One region of the Halomonas sp. N3-2A genome, then DNA from elsewhere that is predicted to be linked to it. Evidence: predicted binding sites of a transcription regulator. Region 1 holds the regulator's gene; the other holds the start of a gene.
What was found. Region 1 encodes sigma-54, which starts transcription at its own class of promoters, with help from an activator protein. Its sites were predicted from a motif close to TGGCACNNNNNTTGCTNT; they were not measured.
Positions count from the first base shown of each region.

Region 2: CEK60_RS19170 (urease accessory protein UreD) is a predicted target of sigma-54. The motif match lies at 2,341-2,358, and genes of this name have one in related genera.

Region 1 is NZ_CP022286.1:594,295-598,505, reverse strand. It holds gene lptC (LPS export ABC transporter periplasmic protein LptC) at 1-238, shown strand, start outside; gene lptA (lipopolysaccharide transport periplasmic protein LptA) at 247-750, shown strand; gene lptB (LPS export ABC transporter ATP-binding protein) at 817-1,542, shown strand; gene CEK60_RS02610 (RNA polymerase factor sigma-54) at 1,648-3,063, shown strand; gene hpf (ribosome hibernation-promoting factor, HPF/YfiA family) at 3,162-3,470, shown strand; gene ptsN (PTS IIA-like nitrogen regulatory protein PtsN) at 3,475-3,945, shown strand; gene rapZ (RNase adapter RapZ) at 4,021-4,211, shown strand, end outside.
Region 2 is NZ_CP022286.1:4,102,984-4,107,194, reverse strand. It holds gene CEK60_RS19180 (PepSY-associated TM helix domain-containing protein) at 1-1,018, opposite strand, end outside; gene CEK60_RS19175 (iron uptake protein) at 1,038-1,319, opposite strand; gene CEK60_RS19170 (urease accessory protein UreD) at 1,417-2,301, opposite strand; gene CEK60_RS19165 (winged helix-turn-helix domain-containing protein) at 2,621-3,007, shown strand; gene modA (molybdate ABC transporter substrate-binding protein) at 3,100-3,888, shown strand; gene modB (molybdate ABC transporter permease subunit) at 3,885-4,211, shown strand, end outside.

The DNA of each region.
Region 1 (4,211 bases):
GCTCACGCTAGCTGGCTCAGCCCAATTACTTGCACCCGACGAGGGCTGGCAGCTGAATACAGAGTTATTACATTATGATGGCACCACCCGTCATGCTTGGAGCGATGCCGAAACCATACTTCAGCAACCGCCCCAGCGCATTGGCGCTTCACGCATGGATGTATGGCTGGATGATAGCCAGATCCGCTTAACCAATAACGTGCGCGGCGTTCACCCGCCTGCCACTCGTTCTCAGTAGGAGTCGCGATGAACGCTCTTATTCGCACGGCACTCTTCGTCATTGCACTACCCATTTCAGCGGCAGCGCTACCGGTCATGGCACAAAGCCAAGCCCCCGTAGAAGTAGAGGCTGACCGTTTAGATCTCGATCAACGCGCAGGCACTGCTGTGTATTCAGGCAACGTCGATATTCGGCAGGGCAATATGCAACTGCGCGGAGATCGCGTTGAGATTCAGCGCAACGATGCTGGCGAGCTATCGCGCGCCGTTGCAACCGGTGGACGAGCCTATATACGCAACCAGCTCGAAGACCAAGCTAGCCCAATGGAAGGCTGGGCAAAGCGCATTATTTATCATGTTGCCGAGCGTCGGGTAGAGCTCATTGACCAAGCGGAACTGACCCAGCAAGCAGATCGCTTTGAAGGTGGACGCTTAGAGTATTTTATCGACCAAGGTGTGGTTCAGGCGCGTTCTGATGTTAGTGGTAGTGAACCACAACGTATCCGCATGACTCTTCAGCCGGAACAATAGGAGTGTCCAGTGGCGACAAATAACGCAGAGCCTGCACCTCAAACCACAGCCTCAGAATCAGCGCCGATAAAAACCCTTTATGCTCGCCACCTAGCCAAAAGCTATAAACGCCGCCGTGTCGTTAAAGATATTAACCTAGAGATATCTCAAGGCAGCGTGGTAGGGCTGCTAGGCCCCAATGGCGCTGGCAAAACGACATCGTTTTATATGATTGTCGGCTTGGTAAAGTCTGATGCGGGAAAGGTTGGCATTGACGAGCTTGATTTAACCCATGCCCCCATGCACGAACGTGCAATGGCAGGTATTGGCTACTTGCCTCAGGAAGCCTCTATTTTTCGCAAACTTTCTGTCGCCGACAACATCATGGCAATCTTGGAAACTCGTAAAGAACTCGATCGTAACGCCCGGGAGCAGCGCCTTGAGTCGCTACTGGAAGATTTCCACATCACGCACATTCGTGACAACTTCGGCATGAGTCTTTCGGGCGGAGAGCGTAGACGTGTTGAGATCGCACGCTCCCTCGCGACAGAGCCGGCCTTTATTCTGCTTGATGAGCCATTTGCCGGCGTTGACCCGATCTCAGTGGGTGATATTAAAACGATCATTCGAGCCCTCAAAAAACGCCATATCGGCGTGCTGATCACTGATCATAACGTCAGGGAAACACTAGATATTTGCGATATTGCCTACATTGTAGGTGACGGTCATATCATCGCCAGTGGCCCCCCTCAGGAAATTCTCAACAACCAGCGGGTAAGAGACGTTTATTTGGGGGCTGATTTCCGCCTGTAAACAGCCACCTGCAGAAAAAATAGTAGTGGTGGCATAGTTATTGCACTTGCACCAAGCCATAACTCGCACTAGGGTGGAGCTTTCTGATTAACGAGTGGTTCTCAGATGGTCATGAAAGCTTCTCTTCAATTGCGTATCGGTACACAGCTGACCATGACACCTCAGCTGCAGCAGGCCATCGCCCTGTTACAGCTATCAACGCTGGACCTCCGTCAAGAAATTCAGCAAGCACTTGATGCCAATCCAATGCTTGAGCAGGAAGATGAGTTCGGCGAACAGGCCGTTAGTGAACCCCAGGAAGCTGAATGGTCCGAAAGCATTCCTAATGAACTCTCTACTGACAGTGACTGGTCAGACACTTATCAAGACCTAGGCAGCCATGGCACCAGCAGCGAGGGGCCTGACTTTGAGCGTCAAGCCGCGGGTCAAAGTTTGCATGGCCACTTACTTTGGCAACTCGCCATGACAGATTTTTCACCACGCGACCATGCCATTGCTGAAAGCCTCATCGATGCACTGGATGCCAACGGCTACCTAACCCAGCCTCTCAATGACATTCGCGAAGGACTTAAAGCCCAAGGGCATGAAGGCCTTAGCCAGCGTGAAGTTGAAACAACCTTGCTGCGCCTTCAACAGTTTGAGCCCACCGGTGTATTTGCGCGCGACCTGCGGGAGTGCTTAATGCTGCAGCTCGCCTCACTACCCGAAGATACACCGCTGCTGATGCCTGCCAAGCGGCTAGTGCGTCAATTTCTTGAAGCGCTCGGTAAGGATGATGTGCGTTTGCTAAAGCGGCGGTTAAGCCTGGATGATGAGCAGCTTGATGACGTCATTCGCTTGATCCGCAGCCTTGATCCTCGCCCAGGAAGTGCCTTTGGCGACACAGATGACAGCTATGTAACGCCAGATTTAGTCGTCCGCCATGACCACGAAGGATGGCACCTGGAGCTAAACCCAGAGGCACTGCCGCGCTTGCGCATTCAACCTGACTACGCAAGCCTCATCAAACGGGCTGACAAGAGCCAAGATAACCAGTTTTTAAAAGAGCATCTCCAGGAAGCGCGCTGGCTCATCAAGAGCCTTTCAAGTCGAAATGATACGCTACTGCGGGTGGGCCGAGAAATCATAGCGCGCCAAATAGGCTTTCTGGAACACGGTGAAGAAGCCATGAAACCGCTGATTTTAGCCGACATCGCAGACGCCGTTGAAATGCATGAATCTACTATTTCCAGGGTCACCACCCAGAAATATATCCATACCCCGCGCGGTGTGTTCGAACTCAAATACTTCTTTTCCAGCCAAGTAAGTGGCCAGGACGGCGGCGACAGTCATTCCAGCACCGCCATCCGGGCTCGAATCAAAAAACTGGTGCAAGATGAACCGCCCGGCAAACCGCTCTCAGACAGCCGCCTCGTGGCGCTATTGGAAGAGGGTGGCATTAATGTAGCAAGGCGAACGGTGGCCAAATATCGCGAGTCGATGGGCATTCCCTCTTCAAGCGAGCGCCGCCGTTTACGCTAATAAAACAGTGCTAACGAGACAAAGTCTGTCTAGGGGCTTTGCAATAGCGCAAAAAGGGTTACAATCGAAGAACAGTCCGATGGATAAGGAGCACGTCAATGCAAGTAAATATCACTGGTCATCACGTAGATCTGACTGACGCCTTGCGTGACTATGTAAATGAGAAGCTGGAACGCGTTGAGCGCCATTATGACAACATCACCACCGTACAAGTAACCTTATCTGTTGAAAAGGAGCGTCAGCAAGCTGCCTGCACCCTGCATGCTGCAGGAGCCGATCTACACGCAGAAGCATTAGACAATGATATGTATGCTGCGATTGATGCACTAGCGGACAAAATTGACCGTCAACTCGTTAAACACAAGGAAAAAGCACAAGCTCGCGCCCAAGGCGCTGGCGTGCGTTAACTCAATGACGTTGGAAACCATACTTCCCCCGGAGCGCGTGCTGTATGACGTCCCCGGGGGCAGCAAAAAAAGGGTGCTGGAATTTTTCAGCACCTTTATTGCGCAAAACACGCCAAGCCTAGATAGCCAAGAAGTCTTCAGCCGCCTGATTGGTCGTGAGCGTTTGGGTAGCACTGGAATAGGCAACGGCGTTGCCATTCCTCACGCCCGTAGCCCTCACTGCAGCTCGCCTATCGCTGGTTTTTTAAAGTTAGCCGAGCCTGTAGATTTCGATGCTATTGATGGCGATCCCGTCGACCTTGTTTTCGTACTTTTAGTACCCGAAGAGGCGGACGACACGCACTTAGCCTTATTAGGGCAAGTGGCGTCTATCATGAACAGCGTTGACACACGTCAGCAGCTTCGTAGAGCGGCTAGCCAACGTGAGCTATTGGACCTTATAACAGCAAAAATTCGTGAACAGCCTGTTAGCTAAAGGGTCCACCGCTAGACACTGCCTACTAAGTCCAACGTTTACCTCCATTTTTATTGGCATGCCAAGAGAAACTCTATGCAATTGGTGATCATTAGCGGCCGTTCAGGGTCCGGTAAATCTATCGCCTTACAAGCGTTAGAAGATCTTGGCTATTGTGCCATCGATAACCTGCCCGCCATGCTACTCAGCTCCCTGGTGGATGAGCTTCGTGAGCAAGGGGCACGCCCCCAACTAGCGGTAAGTATCGATGCGCGCAATTTACCTGC
Region 2 (4,211 bases), 1.2 Mb from region 1:
CGCCCAAGGCAAAATAGATCCAGCGCATGCCCCAGTCGGCAAAACGGCCGGCATGTAGCCCCACCATGACGCCGTGTGCTTGTTCATCAATGCGTTGCGGCTGAGTCTCTGCTAACAACGCGCCCGAACTGGCCTCATAGATACGTTGCGGGCGGTGTGCAGACAACGCCTCGTGGGCACTCTGCCAAACCACGGCACGCGCGCCTGCATCCCCAGGGTGGCTAACCCTTAAGGACTGCACCGGCTTCTGCCAATGCGCCTCAGCATCACCGACCAGTTCGCTAAGGGCATATAACGCTGCAGGCTGCCCCGTAGCCGGGCCGGAGAGGGGAAAGGCATGCAGCTCACTGGTCGCTTGGCGACGCGCGTCAGCATCGGGAAACGCGCGCTCTACTCCCCAAGGCATATAGAGCGACATGAGCGTTATCAAGCCGGTATAGGTAATCATTAACTGAAAAGGCAGCGTTAACACAGAAAAAGCATTGTGGGCATCTAGCCAGCTACGGGCGCCCTTCTGGGGCCGAAAAGCAAAAAAGTCGCGCAGGATTTTTTTATGGGTGATCACGCCGCTGATGATTGCCACGAACATCATCATGGTGGCGATACCAATGAGCCAGCGGCCATAGACGGCGGGGAGGTGATGCAATTGAAAATGGAATCGGTAGAAAAAATCCCCCCCACGCGTTTCTCGCGGGGTAACCAACGTCAGAGTGGTTGGGTCAAGTACCGACTGCTCTCTCCCATCCTGCCCAAACCAGACGACTGTCGAGACCGGCACGCGCTCATTAGGAAAAGTAATCTGCCAGCTTCTCGCTGTTGAAGCATGTTCAGTAAGATAGTGCTGCCAGTAATCCGCCAGGCGTCGGTTGTCCCACTCAGCGTTCGCGGCGACACTCGGTAGTTCGGGCTGCATCCATAACGAAATACTCTCTTTGAAGTAACTCAGGGTGCCCGTCAGGAAAACAGCAAACAGCAGCCAAGCAGCTAACAAGCCGCACCATGTGTGCAGCTGAGCCATATTACGCCTCACGCTGCGCTTAGTGGACGCCATAGTTAGCCACCACTAGAAGGCCGCAAATGGCTAAACCGATAACCCCCCAAAGACGTATCAAACTTGGCGTGATAAACGACCAGATCGCCACACCCGCCCAAATAATGAAGCTCCCCATCATGCCGATACGCAGAGACATCATGGTATCTAGCGGTAAGCCAAGCGCTGCCACCGAGAACAGTGCAGCAACGATATAGCCGCCAAGCGTCGCGGCCAGGATGCGTAAGATCAGCAGCCAATAGGAAGAGGATAAGACGTTGAGCAGCATGGTGCATCTCGGTGCAAGTCACAAACCACCATTTTAATGCAAAAGGTTTTCATTTGCATTAGTGGTAATAACTTATTTAGCACCTGCTGCATAATGTCTAGGTTAACCAGATGCGCGGCGTGTGGGCGGTGCGAGCGATCCAGCGCGGGCGCAGTAAATGCCAAGCCTGCTCACACAGCGCCCAGGCTTCATTACGTGAGTTTCCGAGGTAACGTAATAACAGTACGCCCTGGCGAACGGTGACCGCCCAACGCGGGTTGTCCGGCAGCGCTTCGCGTAGTTCATCAATCGCCGCACCGGCATCTTCTAAACCAACCGCCCACAGCGTGGCTTGCACCGTGGCGCCCCCCTGCCCCCAGCGCCCGTTAAAACGCGGATGTGCAGGATCCAACGGTTGGCGTTCAAGCCACAGCGGCTTGCCATCTAGGGTTAAACGAAAGTGCTGCTCAATTCGGCCTGTTACATAGGGAAGTTCACTGGCGGGGCGGCCCAGCGCCATGATTTCCCAACCCAGGCAACGGGCACTGCCATGCAACGCAATATGCGTTCGCTGAGTGCCTTTGGAGCCATCAAAGGCGATCGTTTCTTGAGGAAGCCACTCAAGGATGCCGCCATCTTCCACGTTAAGTTCCGTCTGTTGGTTCCAGGCGACGCCCTGACTGTCAGCTTTATAAAGCTTGTTAGCCGCAGGCGTGGTGAGCAGCGCGTGGGCATCACGCTCGATGTGGGCGCGAATCGTCAAGGCATCGCCACTGACTAAACCACCGGGTGGATGCAGCACGTACACATGGCAAGCTTCCGTGCCCCCTTCTGGGTAAAACGGGCGCTGTACGCGTAGGGGCCCTTGGTGACGAGCCTGCACCAATCGGGTTGTGCCCTCACGGTTAGCAAAACGCAGCCCCAGCGATGCCGCCCAGTGGCGCTCGCCATCAAAGCGATGGCCTGAGCCAGCAGCAGGTGTCGCAAGTTCACACAGAGTCATGGGCGCTATCGCTTCCTGTTGGTCAATATTTCAACTTGAAATGCAAGGAGTGCGCCAAAATGGTGAAAAACCACGTTTCTTTGTCGACACAATAACTTAAGCCTTGAGATTGTTAGCCAATAGCGGTCTTGAGCACCAAAAAAGAGCGTCAAAATGGATAAGCGCACCACGTTGGAGCAACCTTCAACGCTGTTAGAAGAAGGCCAAAGCCTTGTTAACCTTGGCTGGGACCGCTTCTTCGCCAACCACTAAATGGTAAGCGTTGGGGGCTGTATCGTTGCTAAACTGATACGCACATAGTCATCAGCAGAGTTCAACAATGACACGTACCCATCACCCCTCCCCTACCTTCCAGCTGCGCTTAGCGTTAAACCACGACGTGGTGATTGGCCCTGGCAAAGCTGATCTTTTGGAAATGATTGATCAAACCGGCTCAATTTCCGCGGCGGGCCGCGCGCTGAACATGAGTTATAAAAAAGCCTGGCAACTGCTCGAAACTATGAACGGCTACTTTTTATCGCCGCTGGTAGTCACAAGTTCCGGTGGAAATGCACGGGGGGGAGCACACCTAACCGAGACGGGTAAACAAGTACTCACCCACTACCGAGCACTGGAAAAGCAGTTTGTGATGGCAACGCCTGACGATGCCAAAGCACTGCTAGCGCTTCTGTCACCTTCTGATGATGCCGAGCGCGACAATGATTGATCGCCATCAAGCCATGCGTTATTTGCCATTGAACACGCGCTGAGTATTCGCTAATCTCCGCTATATCCATGTGGAAATAGCGGAATAAAACGATGCTTAACTTCGGTGTGAACAATCGCCTGCTTGCCAGCGTTATTCTATTTAGCCTTCCGACGGCATCAGCGCTCGCGAGCGACAATGTGCACGTTGCGGCTGCTGCGTCGCTGACCGATGCCCTAAACGATGCCATTGCGGTTTATGAAACACATAATGACGTTGATGTGACCGCGATTTATGCTTCGTCATCTACCCTTGCTCGACAAATCGCCAGCGGCAGTCCCGCGCAGCTATTTCTTTCCGCAAATGTGACGTGGATGGATTGGCTTGAAGATCAGCAGATCAATGTGCAGCAACGTAGGGATTTACTGCAAAATCGATTGGCGCTTGTTAGTGCCAGCGATAGCGTGCCAATGCAGTTCACCCCAGGGGAAGGCATCGCTATTGAAACGCTATTAGGCGAGCGCGACCGGCTGTCCGTGGGAGACCCAGACCATGTACCGGCCGGTATCTATACCCAGCAAGCACTGGAGACACTGGGCGAATGGGAAGCTCTAGCGCCGCGCCTAGCCCGTGGCAATGATGTGCGCGCGGCGTTAGCACTGGTAGAGCGCGAAGAAACACCCATCGGTGTGGTGTATCAAACGGATGCCTTTGCCAGCAAAGCCGTAAGAGTACTTGGATTATTTCCAGCCGCCAGCCACGACTCCATTACGTACCCCATTGCCCTGATTGATGCCGAGCAAAACGCTGCTGCCGTGGCGCTACGGGAGTGGCTAGCCAGTGAAGAAGCCCTCGCTATCTTTGCCGAGCACGGTTTTGACACAAGCATCAGTGCACCGTGACGCTTTCTCCAGCGGAGTGGGAGGCTATTCGTCTAAGTTTACTGATCGGCTTAGCGGCGGTTGCATGGATATTGCCTCCAGGCATTGCCGTCGCTTGGTGGCTAGCCCGCTATCATTTTCGCGGGAAAGCATTCGTCAATGGTTTAATACACTTACCACTGGTTCTGCCGCCCGTGGTTGTGGGGTATTTACTGTTAATTGGCTTGGGCAGGCAAGGGGTATTTGGCCAATGGCTTTACAGCAGCTTAGGCGTATCATTGCCATTTACTTGGCAAGGGGCAGCCGTTGCTAGCGGCGTAATGGCGTTTCCGCTACTGGTGAGG